Regions from separate parts of the Streptomyces sp. NPDC006711 genome, predicted to be linked through region 2. Evidence: riboswitches for the same ligand, from Rfam matches in the RefSeq annotation. Region 2 holds a riboswitch; each other region holds the start of a gene.

What was found. Region 2 has a riboswitch for cyclic di-AMP ahead of ACFYM2_RS15155 (C40 family peptidase). Riboswitches for the same ligand answer to the same signal wherever they lie in the genome.
Positions count from the first base shown of each region.
Region 1: another riboswitch for cyclic di-AMP. It lies ahead of ACFYM2_RS32635 (transglycosylase family protein); the one in region 2 lies ahead of ACFYM2_RS15155 (C40 family peptidase).
Region 3: another riboswitch for cyclic di-AMP. It lies ahead of ACFYM2_RS29865 (M23 family metallopeptidase); the one in region 2 lies ahead of ACFYM2_RS15155 (C40 family peptidase).
Region 4: another riboswitch for cyclic di-AMP. It lies ahead of ACFYM2_RS09520 (transglycosylase SLT domain-containing protein); the one in region 2 lies ahead of ACFYM2_RS15155 (C40 family peptidase).

Region 1 is NZ_JBIAGO010000027.1:31,618-37,147, forward strand. Features, by position in the region: gene ACFYM2_RS32615 (exopolyphosphatase) at 1-488, opposite strand, end outside; gene ACFYM2_RS32620 (DUF501 domain-containing protein) at 485-1,018, opposite strand; gene ACFYM2_RS32625 (septum formation initiator family protein) at 1,049-1,537, opposite strand; gene eno (phosphopyruvate hydratase) at 1,664-2,950, opposite strand; gene ACFYM2_RS32635 (transglycosylase family protein) at 3,241-3,975, opposite strand; cyclic di-AMP (ydaO/yuaA leader) riboswitch at 3,977-4,144, opposite strand; gene ACFYM2_RS32640 (transglycosylase family protein) at 4,401-5,402, opposite strand.
Region 2 is NZ_JBIAGO010000006.1:133,481-139,010, reverse strand. Features, by position in the region: gene ACFYM2_RS15165 (ATP-dependent Clp protease proteolytic subunit) at 44-673, shown strand; gene ACFYM2_RS15160 (hypothetical protein) at 680-988, shown strand; cyclic di-AMP (ydaO/yuaA leader) riboswitch at 1,326-1,509, shown strand; gene ACFYM2_RS15155 (C40 family peptidase) at 1,514-1,987, shown strand; gene ACFYM2_RS15150 (ATP-binding protein) at 2,034-2,468, opposite strand; gene ACFYM2_RS15145 (helix-turn-helix domain-containing protein) at 2,732-3,586, shown strand; gene ACFYM2_RS15140 (DUF397 domain-containing protein) at 3,618-3,839, shown strand; gene ACFYM2_RS15135 (8-amino-7-oxononanoate synthase) at 3,874-5,016, opposite strand; gene bioB (biotin synthase BioB) at 5,162-5,530, shown strand, end outside.
Region 3 is NZ_JBIAGO010000020.1:67,822-73,351, forward strand. Features, by position in the region: gene ACFYM2_RS29855 (pitrilysin family protein) at 1-789, shown strand, start outside; gene ACFYM2_RS29860 (M16 family metallopeptidase) at 807-2,171, shown strand; cyclic di-AMP (ydaO/yuaA leader) riboswitch at 2,395-2,554, shown strand; gene ACFYM2_RS29865 (M23 family metallopeptidase) at 2,568-3,335, shown strand; gene ACFYM2_RS29870 (GntR family transcriptional regulator) at 3,529-4,239, shown strand; gene ACFYM2_RS29875 (HPr family phosphocarrier protein) at 4,302-4,583, opposite strand; gene ACFYM2_RS29880 (GNAT family N-acetyltransferase) at 4,980-5,530, shown strand, end outside.
Region 4 is NZ_JBIAGO010000003.1:396,849-402,378, reverse strand. Features, by position in the region: gene ACFYM2_RS09545 (DUF190 domain-containing protein) at 1-12, shown strand, start outside; gene crcB (fluoride efflux transporter CrcB) at 9-383, shown strand; gene ACFYM2_RS09535 (phosphatase PAP2 family protein) at 562-1,179, shown strand; gene ACFYM2_RS09530 (hypothetical protein) at 1,250-1,936, shown strand; gene ACFYM2_RS09525 (RraA family protein) at 2,139-2,762, opposite strand; cyclic di-AMP (ydaO/yuaA leader) riboswitch at 3,451-3,635, shown strand; gene ACFYM2_RS09520 (transglycosylase SLT domain-containing protein) at 3,638-4,423, shown strand; gene ACFYM2_RS09515 (STAS domain-containing protein) at 4,695-5,147, shown strand; gene ACFYM2_RS09510 (DUF4157 domain-containing protein) at 5,346-5,530, shown strand, end outside.

The DNA of each region.
Region 1 (5,530 bases), on a different contig from region 2:
CGTACGCAGCCGATGTCCACCGAGCGGGCGGCCTCGACGGCGGTGGAGCCGACCACGAACTCGGTGGAGCCGCCGCCGATGTCGACGACCAAGTACTCCCCGGCGCCGTCCAGTTCCTTGGTGGCGCCCGTGAAGGAGAACGCGGCCTCCTGGTCGCCGGAGATCACCTCGGGCTCCACGCCCAGGATGTCGAGGACCCCGCGCACGAAGTCGTCGCGGTTCTCCGCGTCGCGCGAGGCGGAGGTCGCCACGAAACGGACGCGCTCGGCGCCCAGTTCCTTGATGACCTCGGCGTACTCGCGGCACGCCGCGAACGTACGCTCAAGGGCCTCGGGGGCCAGGCGCCCGGTGCGGTCCACGCCCTGGCCGAGCCGCACGATCGTCATGCGCCGGTCCAGGTCGGTGATCTCGCCGGTGGCTGGGTCCGCGTCCGCGACGAGCAGGCGGATCGAGTTCGTACCGCAGTCGATCGCGGCGACCCGGGTCACTTCTCGTCCCCCTCGCCGCACGGCGTCACGCACGGGCCCTTGGCCCACCACTGGGGCAGCAGCGCGATCGCCTCGTCGCCCAGCGGGTTCACACCGGGTCCGGCGGCCAGCGAGTGGCCCACCAGGACGTGCAGGCACTTGACCCGGTCCGGCATGCCGCCCGCGCTCGGGAAGCCCTCAAGGACCTCGATGGCGTCGCGGCGCGCGATGTAGTCCTCGTGCGCGGCCCGGTAGGCCGCCGCGAGCTCGGGGTCGCTCGCCAGACGCTCCGTCATCTCCTTCATGACGCCGTTGGCCTCAAGGGTGCCGATCGCGGAGGCCGCTCGCGGGCAGGTGAGGTAGTACGTCGTCGGGAACGGCGTGCCGTCCTCCAGGCGCGGGGCCGTCTCGACGACGTCCGGGTTGCCGCAGGGGCAGCGGTGCGCGATCGCGCGCAGACCGCGCGGCGGGCGGCCCAACTGCTCCTTGAAGGCGGCGATGTCCGCGTCGGTGGGCTCGGTGCGGTCGGTCTGGGGCGGGGGCGTTTCCATGCCTGGGTCTGTCTCTATCGCTAGCGGTGGTCAGTTGGCGGAACGGTCGGCCTTGTCGACGCCGTCCCAGAGGTTGGAGTGCCAGGCGCGGCCGGTGGCGCCCTTGTTCTCGCGGTGCTTGTCCGCCGCGCCCGGGTCGATCACGACGAAGGCGCTCTCGCCCGGGAACTGCATGTGCAGATGCTCGCGGGCCAGGCGCTCGATGTACGCGTCGTCCTGGAGCCGCGCCTTCTCGTCGCGCAGCCGCTCGACCGACTGGCGCGCGTCGGCGGCCTTGCGCTGCTGGTCGGAGATGTCGGCGCGCTGCGAGACGTACTGGCGCATCGGATAGGCGAGCGCCACGATCAGCGAGCACAGCACGAGGGCGAGCAGCGCCGCGCGGCCGGTGAGGCGGGAGCGGCGGGCCTGGCGCTTGTTCTGCGAGCGGTAGACGCGGGCCGCGGTCTGCTCGCCGAGCACCTTGAGCCGGGCCGCGGTGGAGAACCGGTCGCGGTCCTTGACCTTGGCGTCGTTGCCCATCGCTCTCCCGCCTCCCCGCCGCACACATACGTCCCCGGACACGGTACGGGACCGTGGCCGGGGACGCGGGGACGACTGGCTGGGGCTCAGCCGCCTTGGCCGCTCGGCTCGGCGAGCGGCCGGTGCTCAGTCCTTGAAGCGGGGGAAGGCGCTGCGGCCGGCGTAGACGGCGGCGTCGTCCAGGATCTCCTCGATGCGCAGGAGCTGGTTGTACTTGGCGACGCGGTCCGAGCGGGCCGGTGCGCCGGTCTTGATCTGACCGCAGTTCACCGCGACGGCGAGGTCGGCGATGGTGACGTCCTCGGTCTCGCCGGAGCGGTGGGACATCATGCACTTGAAGCCGTTGCGCTGGGCCATCTCGACGGCGTCCAGGGTCTCGGTCAGCGAACCGATCTGGTTGACCTTGACGAGCAGGGCGTTGGCGGAGCCCTCCTCGATGCCGCGGGCCAGACGCTCGGGGTTGGTCACGAACAGGTCGTCACCGACGATCTGGACCTTGGAGCCCAGGCGCGAGGTGATGGTGTTCCAGCCGGCCCAGTCGTCCTCGAACAGCGGGTCCTCGATGGAGACCAGCGGGTACGCGGAGACGAGCTCCTCGTAGTACTCGGTCATCTCGGCGGCCGAGCGGGACTTGCCCTCGAACTCGTACTTGCCGTCCTTGTAGAACTCCGAGGCGGCGACGTCGAGCGCGAGCGCGATGTCCTTGCCCGGGGCGTAACCGGCTTCCTTGATGGCCTCAAGGATGAGGTCGAGGGCGGCGCGGTTGGACTCCAGGTTCGGCGCGAAGCCGCCCTCGTCGCCGAGGCCGGTGGAGAGGCCCTTGCGCTTCAGGACGCCCTTGAGCGTGTGGTAGACCTCGGCACCCCAGCGAAGGGCCTCGGAGAAGGACTCCGCGCCGATCGGGGCGATCATGAACTCCTGGATGTCGACGTTGGAGTCGGCGTGCGACCCACCGTTGAGGATGTTCATCATCGGGACGGGCAGCAGGTGCGCGTTCGGGCCGCCGAGGTAGCGGAAGAGCGGCAGGTCGCTGGCCTCGGAGGCGGCGTGCGCGACGGCGAGCGAGACGCCGAGGATGGCGTTGGCGCCGAGCGAGCCCTTGTTGTCCGTGGCGTCCAGGTCGAACATGGCCTGGTCGATCAGGCGCTGCTCGGTGGCGTCGTAGCCGACGAGCTCCGGGCCGATCTGCTCGATGACGGCGAGGACGGCCTTCTCGACACCCTTGCCGCCGTAGCGGTTGGGGTCGCCGTCGCGAAGCTCGATGGCCTCGAAGGCACCGGTGGAGGCGCCGGACGGGACGGCAGCACGGCCGGTGCTGCCGTCGTCGAGGCCGACCTCGACCTCGACCGTGGGGTTGCCTCGGGAGTCCAGGATTTCCCGGGCTACGACGACGTCGATGGACGGCACGAGCATCTCCTTCTGGGATGTGACGCTAGATGTGACGCAGGCGGTGCAAGGGACCCGCGGGGTCGCTTCGCCTTGCGACAAGAGCCTAACCGGCTCCGGGGGTCCAGCCGGCCGAGTGCCCGCGTCCTGGGACGAAAAAGGGCCCAATGACCCTGATTCCCGGGCAAAGGCCCACAACACTACTGTCTGGTAACAGCGAAAGCCCCGGCCCGGCGCGTACGGGGGAACGCGCGCCGGGGCGGGGCTGCCTTGGGGGCGGGCCGACCTTGGGGGGCCGACCTTGGGGGCGGGCCGGCTCAGCCGAGGTGGAGCTTCTGGCCCGGGAAGATCAGGTTCGCGTCCTTGACGATGTCCTTGTTCAGGTCGAACAGCTTCTGCCAGCCACCCTGGGTGTGGTTGGCGGTCGCGATGTTGCCGAGCGTGTCGCCGGACTTGACGGTGTACTCGCCGTCGCCCTGCTTGACCGGCTCGGTGCGCTGCTCGCTGCGGCTGGCCTTCGGCGCCGCCTCGGTGCGCTGCTCGGTCCGCTGCGGCTTCTGCCGCGTCTCCTGCTGCGTCTTCTGCTGGGGCTGGACGCGCTGCTTCGGCTTCGAGGGCTTGGCCGACTTCGAAGAGGAAGAGGACGAACCGGAGGTGTCCACATCGGCCTTGGCGCCGCCGGAGCTCAGGTTGCCGGCGCCGGCGCAGGACCAGGCACCCGGGCCCTGGATGGCGAGCAGCTTCTCGGCGGCGGCTATCTGCTGGCCCTTGGTGGCCAGGTCGGCGCGCGAGGCGTACTTGGTGCCGCCGGCGGCGGCCCAGGAGGACTGCGAGAACTGGAGGCCACCGTAGTAGCCATTGCCGGTGTTGATGGACCAGTTGCCGCCGGACTCGCACTGGGCGACGGCGTCCCAGGTCTGCACGGAGGCGGCGGAGGCGTTGCCTGCCGCCATCAGCGGAGCGGCGACCGCGGCACCGGCGACGCCGGCCAGCGTGACGACACGGACGGCCTTGGACGGGCGGCGGTGCTTGCCCTTGCCGGAAAGCAGCATGAGTTCTCCTCACCGACGCCTGCGAGGTGAGCTGTCGGGTTCGGGCGTGAGCTGCCCGGCCGGACGTCGTGCGTCCGTCTTCACCCCAAGCCGGTCGGCAGTCCGTGTGAACTGCCGGGGCCGGCGCCTACCTTGGGTCCCCCGCTCCTGCCTACGGCGCATAAGCGTCGACTGTTCCCATCGGCCGACGGCAGGATTCGGCGTTCTCGGTCGAAGGGGCTCGCGGTGACGAGCGAGTCCGACGAAAACACACGCCCCGCCAATGTTCAAAGAGGCACATCGGGGTTAAAACCCCCTTACTTGCGGCCACAGAAGGGATGTTTCCGCAGGTGAGGGGCGGGGCGGACGGACCGGGCAGACGGGACACGCCAGTTGAGGCGAAGAGACCCATGTCTCACTTGCACACAACGGACATACACCCCGAACTAGCCCTGTTGCGGGGCCGAGTTCGGGGTGGCGGACGGGGCGGGGGACGCGGTGGCCGACGAGGGCGCGCTCGGGGTCGCGGGGGCCGCGGGAGCGGCGGTCACGCCCTTCAGGTCCAGGCTCTGGCCAGGCAGGATGAGGTTGGGGTCGGTGCCGATCAGGCGCTCGTTGGCGTGGTAGAGCGCGGGCCAGCCGCCCTGGACCTTGTGCGCGTCGGCGATGACCGAGAGGTTGTCGCCGGGGCGGACGGTGTAGGCGCCGCTCGCGTCAGGGGCGTTGCCGCTCTCCCGTGAGGCGCCGTCACCCCGCGAGGCGCGCTGCCCCGCGTCGCGGTTCTCGCCGGCCGGGGCGCCCGTGCCGTCGCCGGCGGCGGGGTCGGGCCGGCCGGCCTCGGCGCCGGGCGCGGTGGACCCGGGCTTGGCGCCGGCGCCGTCCTCCGGCGCGGGGGCGCCCCGGTGCTTGCCGGAGCTGGACGGGGTGGAGGCGGAGGGCGCCGGCGAGTTGGCCGGGCCGTCCTGCCGGGTGGCGTCCGGGGCCGGGGTGGCGGCCGTGCCGCCCGGAGTGGCGGCGTCCTCGGGCGTCTTGGTGGCGGGGACGGCCGGGGTCGCCGGGGTGACCGGAACCGACGGCGCGGGCGACGCGGTGGAGCCCGAGGTGTCGGGCACGCCCGGATCGACGTCCGCCGAGCCGCCGCCCTTGGTGAGGCCGGCGTCGGCGCCGCAGTTCGCGAACGCCGAGGGCCCCTTGGCCGCGAGCACCTTCTCGGCGACGGCTATCTGCTGGGCGCGGCTGGCGAGGTCGGCGCGCTGGGCGTACTCGTTGCCGCCGTACGCCTCCCAGGTGGCCTGCGAGAATTGGAGCCCACCGTACAGACCGTTGCCGAAGTCGGCGCTCCACTGCCCGCCGGACTCGCAGGAGGCGACCTGGTTCCAGGTGCCGGCGTCCGCGGCGTTCGCGCCGGTCGCGGCGAGCAGGGGAAGCGCGATGGCCGATCCGGTCACTCCCGCCGCTACGACGAGGGCGGGTGCCTGGCGGGGTCGACGATGCCGTCCATTCCCGGAGCGCATGGATAAGGCCTTCCGTGTGACTGCTGAGCCGAATGAACGGTGAACGTAGCCGTACTCGAACG
Region 2 (5,530 bases):
TTTACGGAGGCCGCCCCGAGGTCCGGTCAAGGAGAGGTACGCCATGAACCACCGCCCCGCCGCCCGCTATGTGCTGCCCGAGTTCCAGGAGCGCACCACCAACGGCGTCCGCACGCTCGATCCGTACTCCAAGCTCTTCGAGGAGCGGATCATCTTTCTGGGCACACCGGTCGACGACGCCTCCGCCAACGACGTGATGGCCCAGCTCATGCACCTGGAGCACGCCGATCCGGACCGGGACATCTGCCTCTACATCAACTCCCCCGGCGGCTCGCTCACCGCCATGACCGCGGTCCACGACGCGATGCGGTTCGTCAGCTGCGATGTGCAGACGTTCTGCCTGGGGCAGGTGAGTTCGGTCGCGGCGGTGCTCCTGGCGGCCGGGACGCCGGGCAAGCGCCTGGTGCAGCCGGCGTCACGGGTGCTCCTCAAGGAGCCGGCCATGGAGGAGCCGCTGCGCGGCCAGCCGTCCGATCTGGAGATCCAGGCGGCGGAAGTACTGCGCGGCCGCGCGCTGTTGACCGGGCTCCTGGCCCAGTACACCGGGCGCGCCGCCGAGCAGGTGGCCGCCGACATCGAACGGGACCTGGTCCTGGACGCCAAGGCGGCGGTGGCGTACGGGATCGCCGACCACGTCCTGGAGAGCCGCAAGACCTCCGCGCGCGGGAACTGAGGCGCCGTGCTGCCGCCGGAACTGCCGCCGCTGCCCGCGCTCACGCGCGCCGAAGGCGAGTTCATCGACGCCTATCTCGAAGTGGTCGACCTGCTCGGCCGGGTGAACCCGGCGCACGGCCATGACACCTACAGCGCGTTGCGGGCGGCGCAGGCCCTGGTGGGACGGGCGGCCGCGCTCAAGGACGCCCTCACCCTCATGCATCTGCGCGGGGAGACACGGGTGCACGCCAGCACGTTGACACGGGCGCTTCGCGTCCTGGACGGCGAGCGCCGCGCGGGCCGCCTCACGGTGCCACCCGGGACGGGGAGTTAGAGGCGCCGCGCGGCCCGGGCGGCATTCGACGCGCTCACCGGGCAGGCGAAACGGACCAGATGGAGTACCCCCTTTCGGCCCACCCGCGGCTCCACCCACTGACCCTTATGAGTTGCTTATGGCGGCCACCCCTATGCGGAATCGATCCTTCCGTAGCTGGTACGAGCCTGGTCAGGACCGGTCGAGAAGGGGTTGAAGTGCCCGTGTCCACCCGAATGGGGCAGGCGTGAGCAGTCTCACACAAAGCCGTTTCGGTCCGGTAATCCGACAGTCGTTGCGTGAAGATCCCTGAGACGACAAGCCCCCGCCACCTCGGCGAGGCGGTCCGGGCGGACGCCGAGTCCTGCCGCCGTTCCGGACGACTGGTCGACAGGAGTGGACCGGCAGGAGTGGAGGACCCGAGTACTTCGGGAGGGCCGGTGAGCCGGCCCTCCCTCGGGGTGAAGCCGCGCACGCGGCCGGGCGTCTTCGCCAGTCCGAACCCGACAGGTCATCCTTCGCAGGCGGTTTGACGAAGGGTTGCGCATGACCGCGCGGACGTACATCCCGTCCCTGGCTGTCCGCCTGGGCACCGTCTGTGCCTTCGCTCTCGCCGCGACGGGCGCCACGACGCTGGTACCGGGTGCCACGCCGGAAGCGAACGCCGCCGCCGTGGCCGCCAGGGCGCTCCATGTGGCCGCGTCCAAGAAGGGCTCGCCCTACCAGTACGGCGCGTCGGGCCCCTCACGCTTCGACTGCTCGGGGCTCACGCTCTACTCGTTCAAGCAGGCGGGCCGCCACCTGCCCCGCTCGGCGCAGCAGCAGTACAACACCTCCCGGCACGTCTCCGCTTCCTCGCGCAAGGCCGGCGACCTGGTGTTCTTCCACTCCGGAGGCAGCGTGTACCACGTCGGCATCTACGCGGGGGGCGGCCGCATCTGGCACTCGCCCAAGTCCGGGACCGTGGTGCGCCTGGAGCGGATCTGGAGCCACAGCGTCTGGTACGGGCGGGTGGGCTGACGGGCGCTCAGGAGCCGGCGCGGGTGGCGCGCCCCGGCCCGGGCGGTTATCCGTCCTGGACCGCCGTCGGCCACGGCAGTGCGATCGAGACCGTTTTGCCGCCGTCCTGCGTGGGCTCGACGGACAGCCTGCCCCCGGATTCGGCGGCCAGCCAGCGGATGATGACCATGCCCCGCCCGTTGTCCTGCTGCACGGCCGCGGGCAATCGTTTCGGCCAGCGCGGATGGCTGTCGGTGACGCCGATCCTGAGCACTTCCTCGCGCTCAAGACTCAGGTTCACGGTGAAGGTGGGCGACTGGCCGAAGGTGTGCTGCACGGCGTTGGTGGCGAGCTCGGAGACGATGAGCCGCACCGTGTCGACCGCGTCGGCGTCCGGCGGCAGGCCCCAGTCGGCCAGGATCGTGGCGGCGTAGCGCCGTGCGGCGGAGACCGAGGCGGGATCGCTCGGCAGAGTGAGGGTTGCTTCGAGATGGTCTGCCATGGCGACGCTGTCCCTTTCCCGCCCGGGCCGGCTCTGAGACTCCTGGCGAATGAGCGCTCGCGGAGAGGACGACAGGCCTCGGACTGTGCTTCGCGTCAGAGTGGCACTCATCGTGCCGGTCCCGGGCGCCATCCACCAAGATATGCATATATCTGTCGCTCAAAGCAGTGAACTCTGCGACGGAAGACCGTATGTGGGCCCACACTTACCCATCGCCGAAGACGAAGGAGGCAACAGAGCCGACAGAGCCAGAGGAGGCGGCCATGGGGCACGGACCGGCGGTGCGCAGACGCAAGCTCGGCGAGGAACTGCGGCGGCTGCGCGACGACAGGGGGCTCACCAGTGGCGAGGCGGCCGCTCTCGTCGGCTGGCACCAGTCGAAGGTGAGCCGGATCGAGACCGGCCGCAGCGGGGTCAAGCCGGCGGACGTGGCCCGGCTGCTCGACGCCTACGGCGTGCGTGACCCGCGACTGCGGGCGCTGCTGGGCGCGTTGGCGGATTCGGCGGGCGGCGCGGAGGCGGGCTGGACGCACGCGTACCGCGGGCTGCTGGCGCCGCAGTACCGGGACTTCATCAGCCTGGAGTCACAGGCGCGTTCGGCCCGGACCCTGGAGACCTCGGTGGTGCCGGGCCTGTTGCAGACGCCGGCCTACGCGCGGGCGGTGACGCGGGCCGCGCTCGGTGGTCTCGCCCCGAAGGAGGTCGACTCCCTCGTGGAGGTGCGGATCGCCCGCCAATTGGTGCTGCGCGCCGATCCCCCGCTGATGCTCAGCGCGGTACTGGACGAGGCGGTGCTGCGCCGCAGGGTGGGCGGGCCCGCGACCATGCGCGAGCAATTGCGCCACCTTGTGGAACTGGCCGCCCTGCCCCAGGTGCGGCTCCAGGTCATCCCCTTCCATTACGGCGGCTATGTCGGGCTCACCGGCCCTTTCACGATGTTTTCGTTTCCGGCCAACTCGGATCTGGATGTGGTCGTTGTCGACCACTTGACGAGTAGCCTCTATCTGGAGCGGAGAGAAGACCTGGAGGCGTACGGTGCCGCGTTCCGGACCGTCCAGGCACTCGCGCTCTCCATGGAGGACTCGTTGGATCTCATCGCCCTGATGGCCCGGGAATGACCGGGCCGGGCCGGGCGAGTGGGGAGGCATGATGTCCGCGCATCCCGCGCACGTCCCTTCCAGTCACCTTCTCACCCAGGCCGCGTGGCGGCGTCCGCGTCGCAGTGTGGGCATGAACAACTGCGTCGAGACGGCACGGCTCAATGGCGAGCTGCTGGCCGTACGCGACTCGAAACGCACTGCGGGACCCGCGCTGCTCTTCGGCACGCCGGCCTGGCGCCGCTTCATCTGCCTGGTGTCAGAAGGGAACTGATCACCCATCAGTTGATGGGGAGAACCAGTAGCACTCAATTCGTGGGCGCGGTCCGCAGGATCGTGCCCACCGCCGTCTCGATCTGCCGCTCCGTCAGGTCGGCCCGGGCCGTCAGACGGATGCGGGAGATCCCGTCCGGCACCGACGGCGGCCGGAAGCAGCCGACCGCGAGCCCGGCCGTGCGGCAGTCGGCGGCCCAGGTCACCGCCGCCTCCGGCGAGGGGGCCCGCACGGAGACCACCGCCGCGTCCGGGCGCACAGCGGCGTGCCCGGCCGAGGTGAGGCGCGCGTGCAGCTCGGCGGCGACGGCCCGGGCGCGCCCCGCGCGTTCCGGCTCCGCGCGCAGCAGCCGCAGCGCGGCGAGCGCGCCGCCGACCGCCGCCGGGGCGAGCCCGGTGTCGAAGATGAAGGTGCGGGCCGCGTTCACCAGATGCCGGATGACGCGAGCGGGGCCGAGGACCGCGCCGCCCTGGCTGCCGAGCGACTTGGACAGGGTGACGGTGGCGACCACGTCGTCCGCGCCCGCGAGCCCCGCAGCGCACGGAGCGCCACGGCCACCGGCGCCGAGCACGCCGAGCCCGTGCGCGTCGTCCACCACGAGGGCCGCCCCGAACTCCCGGCATTGTGCGGCCAGTTGGGGCAGCGGGGCGGCGTCGCCGTCCACCGAGAACACCGTGTCCGAGACGACGAGCGCGGGGCCGCCGTGCGCGTCGAGCGCCTTGCGGACGGCCTCGGGATCGGCGTGCGGCACCACGTCCGTACGCGCGCGGGCGAGCCGGCAGCCGTCCACGATGGAGGCGTGGTTGCCCGCGTCGGAGACGATCAGGGAGCCGTGCGGGCCGAGCGCGGTCAGGGCCGCCAGGTTGGCCGCGTACCCGCTGGAGAAGACCAGGGCCGCCTCGAAGCCGCAGAAGTCGGCGAGTTCGCGCTCCAGCTCCGCGTGCAGCGCGGTGGTGCCGGTGACGAGCCGGGATCCAGTGGCGCCGGCGCCCCAGCGGCGGGCCGCGTCGGCCGCGCCCGCCGTCACCGCCGGATGCCGGGTCAGGCCCAGATAGTCGTTGCTCGCCAGGTCCAGCAGCTCCTGCCCGGCCTCGCGCGGACGGAGCGTTCGCACCAGGCCGGCGCGCTCGCGGCGCTGGGATTCGCGGTCGATCCAGTCGAACGGCGCTCGCAACATGGTGGCGTCCCTTTTTGTAGGCTGCCGACAGACCCTAGCCGGTGGTCCGGCAGGTCAGGGTGTGGCGATACACACACCTCAAACCCCCGGTGTTGTGGGATACCTACCTTGGCCAGGGACGGTGCGGTACGCGAAGATCGGCGCCATGGACCTGCTGAACACGCTGGTGGACAAGGGGCTGCGGCGCGAACTGCCGACCCGCGAAGAGGCGCTCGCCGTACTGGCGACGTCCGACGACGAACTGCTCGATGTGGTGGCCGCGGCCGGCAAGGTGCGCCGCCAGTGGTTCGGACGCCGGGTGAAGCTGAACTATCTGGTCAATCTGAAGTCGGGTCTGTGCCCCGAGGACTGCTCGTACTGCTCCCAGCGGCTCGGCTCCAAGGCCGACATCCTCAAATACACCTGGCTCAAGCCCGACGAGGCGTCCAAAGCGGCGGCCGCGGGCGTGGCGGGCGGCGCCAAGCGGGTCTGCCTGGTGGCCAGCGGCCGGGGGCCGACCGACCGTGACATCGCC
Region 3 (5,530 bases), on a different contig from region 2:
ACCCTGGACGACGCGCGCGCGTTCTTCCGCACCTACTACGCGCCCAACAACGCGGTGCTCTCGGTGGTCGGCGACATCGATCCCGAGCAGACGCTGGCCTGGGTGGAGAAGTACTTCGGCTCCATCCCCTCCCACGACGGCAAGCAGCCGCCGCGCGACGGATCGCTTCCCGCCACCATGGGCGGGCAGCTGCGCGAGGTCGTCGTCGAGGACGTCCCGGCGCGCGCCCTGATGGCCGCCTACCGGCTGCCCCACGACGGCACCCGCGAGGCCGACGCCGCCGACCTGGCGCTGACCGTCCTCGGCGGCGGCGAGTCCTCGCGTCTGCACAACCGTCTGGTGCGGCGCGACCGGACGGCGGTCGCGGCGGGCTTCGGCCTGCTGCGGCTGGCCGGCGCGCCCTCGCTCGGCTGGCTCGACGTCAAGACCTCCGGCGGCGTCGAGGTCCCCGACATCGAGGCCGCCGTCGACGAGGAGCTGGCGCGGTTCGCCGAAGAGGGCCCCACGGACGAGGAGATGGAGCGCGCCCAGGCCCAGTTGGAGCGCGAATGGCTCGACCGGCTCGGCACCGTCGCGGGCCGCGCCGACGAACTGTGCCGCTTCGCGGTCCTTTTCGGCGACCCGCAGCTCGCCCTGAGCGCGGTCGACCGCGTCCTGGAGATCACCGCGGCCGAGGTCAAGGCGGTCGCCGCCGCGACGCTGCGCCCCGACAACCGGGCGGTCCTGGTGTACGAGCCCACCGGGGCACCCGAGGCAGGCAACGACGAGGAAGAAGAGGCGGGCCAGTGACGGACGCTGTCGTGACCATGGAGTTCCACCCCAAGCCGGCCGCCGGCGCCGCCGAGCCGTGGGCCTTCCCGGCCCCCGGGCGCGACACGCTCGCCAACGGCCTGACCGTGTTGCGCTGTGACCGGCCGGGACAGCAGGTCGTCGCCGTCGAGATCTTCCTCGCGGCCCCGCTGGACGCCGAGCCCGAGGGCCTGGACGGCGTCGCCACGATCATGGCGCGCGCCCTGACCGAGGGCACCGACAAGCACTCGGCCGAGGAGTACGCCGCGGAGCTGGAGCGCTGCGGTGCCACGCTCGACGCGCACGCCGACCACCCCGGCGTCCGGGTCTCGCTCGAAGTGCCCCTCTCGCGGCTGCCGAAGGCGCTCTCGCTGCTCGCCGAGGCGCTGGCGGCCCCCGCGTTCGCCGACTCCGAGATCGAGCGCCTGGTGCGCAACCGGCTCGACGAGATCCCGCACGAGCAGGCCAACCCGGCCCGCCGCGCCGCCAAGCAGCTCTCCAAGGAGCTCTTCCCGGCCACCTCGCGCATCTCCCGGCCCCGCCAGGGCACCGAGGAGACCGTCGGGGCGATCGACGCGGCCGCCGTGCGCGCCTTCTACGAGGCGCACGTGCGTCCCGCGACGGCGACCGCCGTCATCGTCGGCGACCTGTCGGGCACCGACCTCGACGCGATCCTCGCCGACACCCTGGGCGCGTGGACCGGCGACACCGCCGAGCCGCGCCCCGTCCCGGCGATCACCGCCGACGACACCGGCCGCGTCGTCATCGTGGACCGCCCGGGCGCCGTCCAGACGCAGCTGCTCATCGGCCGCGTCGGCCCCGACCGCCACGACCGCGTCTGGGCGGCCCAGGTGCTCGGCACGTACTGCCTGGGCGGCACCCTGACGTCCCGTCTGGACCGGGTGCTGCGCGAGGAGAAGGGCTACACCTACGGTGTGCGCGCCTTCGGCCAGGTGCTGCGCTCGGGCCCCGACGGTGGCGCTGCGATGCTCGCCATCAGCGGCTCGGTGGACACTCCCAACACCGGTCCCGCGCTCGATGACCTGTGGAAGGTGCTGCGCAAGCTGGCCGCCGAAGGGCTGACGGACGCCGAGCGCGAGAGCGCCGTGCAGAACCTGGTGGGCGTAGCCCCGCTCAAGTACGAGACGGCGGCGGCGGTCGCGGCGACGCTGGCCGACCAGGTCGAGCAGTTCCTGCCGGACGACTACCAGGCCCAGTTGTACGCGCGGCTCGCCGAGACCGGCACCGTGGAGGCGACGGCGGCCGTCGTCAGCGCCTTCCCGGCCGACCGGCTCGTGACGGTGCTCGTGGGCGACGCGGCGCAGATCGAGGAGCCGGTCAGGGCGCTGGGCATCGGTGAAGTGAGCGTCGTCACGGGCTGATTGACGCCCCTTCGGCCCCCGGGATCCCCGGGGCCTCGGTGACAGGAAGGACCCCGGTGGCGCACGCGCCCCCGGGGTCTGCCCATATGTCCTGTTTGTTGGGGAGGTTGCCTCTCTGTCGTGTGGCGTACGCAACAAAATGCGGCGTCTGTTTGGTAGGAGAAAGACCGGCCGTCTAGCGTCAGTCGCGCTGTCCGTCACCACCCGCCGCAGCCGCGGCACCGGACAGCGATCGCCGAGTCCCCGATGGCGCGAGCCAGGGGAGCCGGGGACCCACTCAGTCCCTGGGGTGAATCGGACGCCTCCGCCCGCGGGGGAGTCCGTAGGAGACCTTCCTGCTCCGAACCCGTCAGCTAACCCGGTAGGCGAGATGGAAGGAAAGGACACCGCCACTCCATGGCGTTCACCCGTGCCACCGGGAAACACCGCGCGCCCAGCCGGATGACGCGCCGCAGCGCGAACATCGCGGGCATCGCCACCCTCGCCACCGCCGGAGTCGTGGGCACCCTCGCCTCCCCGGCCGTCGCCGCCCCCGACAACACCGTCACCGACACCGGTCTCACGCAGGCCATCGTCATCGGTGACACCGTCGCCGACCAGCTCGGCGCCCAGGCCGACGCGCAGAAGCAGGCGGCCGCGAAGGCCCAGGCGAAGGCGGAGGCCGAGGCCGAGGCCCGGCGCAAGGCCGAACTGCGGGCCCAGGAGGCACGCGAGGCCAAGGAGCGCGCGGCGCGCGAGGCCGAGCGCAAGCGCCTCAACACCTTTGTCGCGCCGATATCCAACAGCTATGTGTCCACCGGCTACAAGACCGGCGGGTCGCTGTGGTCCTCCGGCAGCCACACCGGCATCGACTTCCACGCGGGCATCGGCACCCCGGTGCACGCGGTGGGCCTCGGCACCGTCGTGGAGGCCGGCCCCGGCGGCGCGTACGGCAACAACGTCGTGATCAAGATGCAGGACGGCACGTACACCCAGTACGGCCACCTCTCGGTCATCCAGGTCACCGTCGGCCAGTCGGTCGAGCCCGGCACCCAGATCGCCCTGTCGGGCAACACCGGCAACACCACGGGCCCGCACCTGCACTTCGAGGCCCGCACCGGACCGGAGTACGGCTCGGACATCGACCCGGTCGCCTACCTGCGCTCGCACGGCGTGAACGTCTGAGCGTCCCACCCGAAGGCACCCCGGCGCCCCCGCGCCCACCGAAGGCCCCCGTGACGCGCGCGGGGGCCTTCGCCGTTGGCCGGAAGGCGCCCCTGGGCTCCGACGCGTCACGGGGAATTAACACGGCCTGCGTACAGTCGCCCGACCAGCGCCGACGACCGCGTCGCGCCGTGTACCAGGCGGAGGTCGAGGCATGCGCGTTCCGGCGCATTCGGTGTGCGCGGCCATCCGCGACGACATCGTGGCGGGCGTCCACGAGCCCGGCGGCCGGCTCGCCGAGGAAGCGCTCGCCCGCCGTTACGGGGTCTCGCGCGTCCCGGTCCGCGAGGCCCTGCGCACCCTGGAGTCCGAGGGGTTCGTGACCACCCGCAGATACGCCGGCGCCTGGGTGGCCGAGCCCACCGCCGCCGAGGGCGCCGACCTCCTCGAACTGCGCCTGCTGCTGGAGCCGTTGGCGGCGGCGCGGGCCGCCGCGCGCCGCGACGAGGCCCATCTCACCGTGCTGCGCGCCCTGGTGCGGCTGGGCAGGGAGCGGGCCGGGCGCGGTGCGGGCGAGGACTGCGCTGAGCTGTGGGGCTGGTTCCACGAGACGCTGGCCCAGGCCTGCGCGAGCCCGGCCCTGATCGCGCCGCTCACCCAGGTGCGGCGCAAGATCGCCTGGATGTACGTGGCCGATCCGTCCGAGCGCGGGGCCCAGGCGTGGGACGGCCTTGGCGCCGTCACCGACGCGGTGGCCCGGGGCGACGCCGAACGCGCCCGCTCGCTCATGGCCCAGCACACCGAGCGGTCCTCGCGCGCCCACCGGCCGCGCGGGCTCGGGGCGGCCGGGGTGGCCGCACCGAGCGGAACGCCGAGAAAGCGAGGGGCGCCGCGCGGGACCGAGATCGCGCGCGCCCGCACCTGACGACGAAGGACCGCCGGGCCCGTGTCGGGGCCCGGCGGTCCTTCGGTGTGCGGCCGGCCGGGTCAGACGGTCTCGGGCAGTTCCTCGAGGCCGTCGGCGACCAGCTTCGCCAGCCGGTCGAGCGCGGCGTCCGCGCCCTCGGCGTCGGAGGCCAGCACGATCTCCTCGCCGCCCTGCGCGCCCAGGCCGAGCACCGCGAGCATGGACGCGGCGTTGACCGGGTTGCCGTCGGCCTTGGCGATCGTCATGGGGACTCCGGCAGCCGTGGCGGCACGGACGAAGATGGACGCGGGGCGGGCGTGCAGGCCCTCGGCCCAGCCGACGTTGACGCGGCGCTCAGCCATGGTGTTGCCCTTCGAAATCTCTGACGGTTGTCTAGACCAGTCTCTCATGGGGTGTGCCGTGCTCCTGCCGACCCCGGGCCCGGGTGCGCCGCCGGCCGGCCCTAGGTCGTGTCTTCAAAGTCCCGTCTGGCCGGCGGGGTCTGGCACGCACGCTCGCGGCGTTGTCGTCGGTCGCCGATGCTCCGCGTCGACTCCCTCCTTCGCCTTGCGATCGCACGCACCAGACCCCGCCGGCCCCGCCCTACGGGCGGACGACGCCACTTTGAAGACACTCCCTAGGGGGTGTCTGGTGGACCATGGCCGGGGGCGCGGCGCCCTGACCGACCCTGATCCACCAGACACCCCCTTGCCACCTTGCCCCGCCCGGTACGCCCACGCGACCCGTACGCTTTCGGTATGACGACGGCGTCCGACCCCGCGTACCCGGCTCACTGGGAGGCCGACGTGGTGCTGCGCGACGGCGGCACCGCGCGCATCCGGCCCATCAGCCCCGAGGACGCCGGCCGGCTCGTCTCCTTCTACGAGCTGGTCTCGGACGAGTCGAAGTACTACCGCTTCTTCGCTCCCTACCCCCGCCTCTCCGCCAAGGACGTGCACCGCTTCACCCATCACGACTACGTCGACCGGGTCGGGCTCGCGGCGACGGTCGGCGGAGAGTTCATCGCGACCGTGCGCTACGACCGGATCAACGCCCTTGGCCGCCCCGCCTCCGCCCCCGCCGACGAGGCCGAGGTCGCCTTTCTCGTCCAGGACGCCCACCAGGGGCGCGGCGTCGCCTCCACGCTGCTCGAACACATCGCGGCGGTGGCCCGCGAGCGCGGCATCAGGCGGTTCGCCGCGGAAGTGCTCCCGGCCAACAACAAAATGATCAAGGTGTTCACGGACGCCGGGTACCAGCAGAAGCGCTCCTTCGAGGACGGCTCGGTCCACCTCACGCTCGATCTGGA
Region 4 (5,530 bases), on a different contig from region 2:
AGCCCCAAGTGACCTGGCTGCTCGTGGCGTTGGGGGCGGCGGTCGGCGCCCCGCTGCGGTTCCTCACCGACCTCGCGGTGCAAAAGAGGCACGACAGCCTCTTCCCCTGGGGCACCTTCACCGTCAACGTCATCGGCTGTCTGATCCTCGGGACGCTGACCGGCGCGGTCGCGGCGGGCGCCGCATCCTCGCAGACGCAGCTGTTCCTCGGCACCGGACTGTGCGGAGCGCTCACCACGTACTCGACGTTCTCCTACGAGACGCTGCGGCTCGCCGAGGACGGGGCGAAGTTCTACGCTGCCGCGAATGTCGTCGCCGGCGTGGTGGCCGGGCTCGGCGCGGCCTTCATCGGCGTCACGCTCGCCGGGGCGATCTGGACCTGACACCGGCCGGTCCCCCCGCACCGCGCCCCGACGCAACCTGTCGGCACGGTGTAGCGTCTACGTGCCTGTAGACATTCATGTTCCGACCGCCGGGCCGTCACTCGCAGGACGCCTGATCGGCCTGCCCCGTTTCCGGCCGGGCGCGCCCGCCCACCGAACCTTCGGAGAACCGCGACCCATGACCAGTCCCACCACCACGACACAGGCCCTGGACGGCGCGTCCATCGACGGGGGCCTGTACGGCGACATCACCGACTTCGCCCGGCACACGCACTGGCTCAACGGCCCCGTGACCGTCTACACCAGCTACGGCGTCGGCCTGTTCGCGGTGTTCATGCTCATCGGCTGGTGGATCGCCCGGCGCAAGGACGCGTCCGTGATGGCGGCGGCGCTCGCCGCGCCGGTCGCGATGGTGCTCGCGTACGTGGTGAACGACGCGGTCAAGTCGGTGTTCACGGAGCCGCGCCCCTGCCGCGCCCTGCCGCACGACTTCCTGATCGAGAAGTGCCCGCCGCTGGACGACTACGCGTTCCCCAGCAACCACACCACGGTCGCGGTGGCCGCCGCCGTCGCGCTGTTCTTCGTCGACCGCCGACTCGGCGCCGTCGCGGCCGTCGCCGCCCTCTTCATGGGCGCGTCCCGGGTGTACGTCGGGGCGCACTACCCGCACGACGTGCTGGCCGCGCTGGTGGTCGGAGCGGTGATGGCCTTCGCCGTGACCTGGTCCGCGCGCCGGTACGCCGGGCCGCTGGTCACCCGGCTGCGCGGCGGCGCCCTCAAGCCGCTCCTCGCCTGAGAAGGCGCGGGCCGTTTGAGAAGGCGCGCGCCGCTGTCCCCGGCGGCCCTGACCCCCTAGGCTCGGCGATGTGCTGCGCATCGTCGACGAACTCGCCGGACCCGGTCCCCTGCGCGTCTGCGCCCATGTCCCCGCCGACGGTGCGGCGGGGACGGGACTGCGGGTGCTCCTGATCGCGGACGTGCTCGCGCGCGTCGTCGAACTGCGCGGCCGGGCCGTCCTCGTGGGCCGGACCGGCCCGGCCCCCCATGGGGCCCGGGCCGCCGGAGTCCGCCCCGCCGACGCCGAGGGCGGCCTGGAGGACATCACTGAAAGTCTCGGCGGTCCGCCCGCCGTCCACGTCACCAGCGGCACCCCCGAGGAGGCGTCCGCCGCCTGCCTGCGGGTCGGCGAGGCCGAACTGCCCGCCCTGGACGGCCTCGATCCGTCGGTGGTACGGATGGTCCTGCTCGGCCACCCCTACGAGGAACCGGTCACGGCCACGGCCGACGAGATCGACGACAGCGCCCGCACGCTCGCCCGCTGGCGGCGCGCCGTGGCGCACTGGGCAGGCCATCCGTCGAAGCCGATCCCGCCCGGCCTCAAGAGCACGGCGCGCGCCGCCCTGGACACCCGGCTCGACACCGGAACCGTCCTGCGCCTCCTGGCGGACCTGGAGACGGCGTCCGACGTGCCGGAGGGGGCCAAGTTCGAGACCTTCGCCCACCTCGACCGCGTCCTGAGCCTGGAACTCGTCCGCGAGGTGGGCACGGTCTGAGGGCGCGGGCCAGAGCGGAGCGCCGTCGCGTACGGTTCCGGCCTGCGGCCACGCGGCAGTTGGCCCGGGCCGGTCCTCAACCCCCCAGTGTGGCGCGGTAGTTGAGCCCGGGCCCGCTCGGCCGCGAAAGTCACTCAGCCGCGAAGCCCGCTCTGCCGCGAAATCCGCTCAGCCCCCGGAAGCCGCTCAGCGCGAAGCCCGCTCAGCCCTCGAAGCCGCCGTCGCTGAGGATCGCGTCGATCCGGGCGCGGTGCGCCCGCTCCCACGCGTCAAGGGACTCCTCGGCCTCCTTGGCCAGCTTGCGCCGGGCCTCGGTGAGCACCCGCTCCCAGTCCTCGCGAGGGGTGACCACGACACCCTCCTCGTCGGCCACCACCACGTCACCGGCCGCCACCCGCACACCGCCGCAGCGCACCGGGGCATTCAGCGGCCTGACGGCCTTTTTGGTGCCGGGAATGGGAATGACGCCCCGGGCGAAGACGGGAAAGCCCAACTCGCGTACCTCGGCGAGGTCACGGATGACGCCATCGGCCACGAAGGCGGCGATGCCCCGGCGTTGGGCGACCGCGCAGACGTTTCCGCCCGCCAGCGCGTAGTCCAGATCTCCCGATTCGACGACGACGACCGATCCCGGCTCGGCACGGTGGATGGCCGCGTGCAGCATGAGATTGTCGCCCGCAGGACACCGGACGGTGAATGCGGGACCGGCGACGCGCGGAATCGGGGACCACAGGGGACGCATTCCGATATCCATGACCTGGGCTCGCCCCAGAAGGTCGGCGAGAGTGGTCGTGGGAATCTTCTTGAATTCTTCGACGGCGTTCATTGTTCTTCCTTGGCGGAGGCGTGAGTTGGAGGGGAAGTCACCTGGCGGACGGCCGGGGCCGGGGGTCCGGACGGCGAATGCCGAAATGATCTCAGGCGATCTGATCCACCGCCACCATCCTTTTCCCGCCGGGGGATGCGGGCGGCACCTCCGGGCCGGCCGCCCGCCTCCGCGACCCTCCGGGGGCTCCTCTGCGAGGTCCGAGCAGGGGTCCGGGGGCCCATGAGTCGGGAAGGGACGACCGTGTCCACCGGATTCGCCACGCGTCAGCCGGCCGACGTAGAGGGCAACGGGTCCGAGTCGGCGACTCCTCGGTCGGCTGCCCGCCCGAGGCGGACCACCCACTTCGGCCACCCCACAGAGAGCGCGGAAAGTCCAATCTGTCCCAAATAGAACGCTATGGTGTTCCCTCCCTGCTCGAATAATGTCCTAATTGGGGCTATTGGGAGACCCTGGTCATTTTGCGGTACTCCCTGACCGGTTGCGCGTCGGCCGCGTGAATTGGGTCACTCGCCCGACGGGTAGTCAGCGAAGTCCGCGAGAGCATTTCCGTTCGGGCGCAAGAGAGTTGAGTGCCGGGTGGCCATGATCCACATTCCCGCTTTTCAGTGGATCAATATCGCGGGTCGGCATCCATGAATTCCGGCCTTGTTTCCGCTCGCCCTATTCGTTTAAGTTCACCGTCAATCCGGGTGGAACGCCGAATCCTGCCACCGTCCGGAAACCTCCCACACACGTATGGCAGGAGCGGGGGACCCAGGTAAGCCGCCGGTCCGGATTCCGGAACGGCTGGGGTGAAGCCGCGTGTGGCGCGGCCGGACATCTCCCGTCCGAACCCGACAGCTCACCTCGCAGGCGACGGAGAGGACATGACCATGCCTGCAAAGGGCAAGCACCGCCGGCCCAAGTCCAGCTCGTTCAGCCGGGGCCTCGCCGCCGCCGGTACGGGCGGCGCCGTACTCGCCATGCCGGTGATCGGCGCGACCACGGCCGGCGCCGCGCCGGCCCCGGCGCACTCCGCCACCGTGGCCCAGGTCGCGGCGGCCGCCAAGCCCGCCACGGTGGTGAAGGCGTCGCCCACGAGCTACGCCGTCGTCGCGGGCGACTCGCTGGCGAGGATCGCGGACGCCCTCGGCGTGAGCGGCGGCTGGAAGCAGCTGTACCAGGACAATCAGGGCGTCATCGGCAGCAATCCGGCCATGATCCACCCCGGTATCCGGCTCATCGTCAACGGTCCGGCGAAGGCGGCTGCGGCCCCCTCGGCCCGGAACGCCTCGGCCGACCGGGCCGACCGCTCCGTGCGCCCGGCCACGCTCGCCACCGCGACCGCCTCCTCGTACCCGAACAACCTCGACGGCTGGATCAAGCAGTCGCTCGACATCATGGGACGCGCGGGCATCCCCGGCACCTACGACGGCATCTACCGCAACATCATGCGCGAGTCCTCGGGCAACCCCATGGCGATCAACAACTGGGACTCCAACGCCGTGGCCGGCACCCCGTCCAAGGGACTGCTTCAGGTCATCCAGCCCACGTTCGCCGCGTTCCACGTGCCGGGCACGTCCACGGACCTCTACGACCCGGTCGCCAACATCACCGCCGCCTGCAACTACGCGGCCAAGACCTACGGGTCGATCGACAACGTCTTCGGCGCCTACTGAGCGAGGCGTTCCCAGGGCCGGGCACCCCTCACGGCGGGAGGGCGCCCGGCCCGTCCCGTGACCGCCCGGCCGGGGCCCGCACCGCGCCGTTGACGCGCGGGTTAGGGCGGCGCAAATTTTGTTCACCCCCAGGGCTGAACAATTTGAAGGCTGCACGTTTCTGCATACGTGCCTGTTCCTAGGGTGGTAGTGCGTCACCCCGGACCACGGTGACTGCCCGACGATCATGTACCCCGCAGGGGCGGGGATCCCTACTGGACCGGGAGCTGCCATGGGAACCACCGCTCGGCCGTCAGCCCCGGACCCCGTACCCCTTCCCCCGGGGCTCCTGCCGGGCCGCTGCCGCACCGCCCGCACCCATCTGGTGCGGGGCGTCACGGTGGTCGAGGTGTACGGCACCGTCGATCTGGCGTCCGCGCCCGACGTGGGCCGCCATCTCGACGCGGCCACCCACCCGGCGGGCGCCCGGGTGGTCGTGGACCTGCGCCCCGTGGACTTCTTCGACTGCGCCCTCCTCACCCTGCTGTGCCGCGCACACCGCAGGACCCGCGAGCGCGACGGAGGCCTCGGCCTGGTGTGCGTACGGCCGTGGCACCTACGGGTCCTCACGGCGGGCGGTCTCGACAGGCTGATCCGGCCGGCCACCACGGTCGAGGAGGCGGCACTCAGCGCCCTCGCCGGCCCGCCCGGCGCCGCCAACAAGCGCCGCGCGGGCGGCAGTTGACGTGCCGTACGGAGCCGGCCACGCCCCTCGGGTGCGTGACGGGCCGGGCGTGCGTGGCGGTCCGATGGTGAACGCTCTCCGTGAGGGGGCGGCGTGGAGACTGCCCCATCGACTGCCCTTCCGTACCTTCACCGCCGCATCCCGCGCTGATATGCACGTAACGCCGGACATCACGTCCCACCCACCAAAGGGGTTCACGTGCACGCGCAGGACAGCCAGCAGGGCCGATCCGTCACGCCCGGCGGTCCCGCGCCGAGGGCCGCCGAGCGCGCCGAGGCGGCGCCCGCCGGACGCGGCGGCGGCATCGGCGGGGCGTTCTCCGCCCAGCAGGTGCTCGCCCTTCAGCGGTCCGCGGGGAACGCGGCGGTGGCCGGACTGCTCGG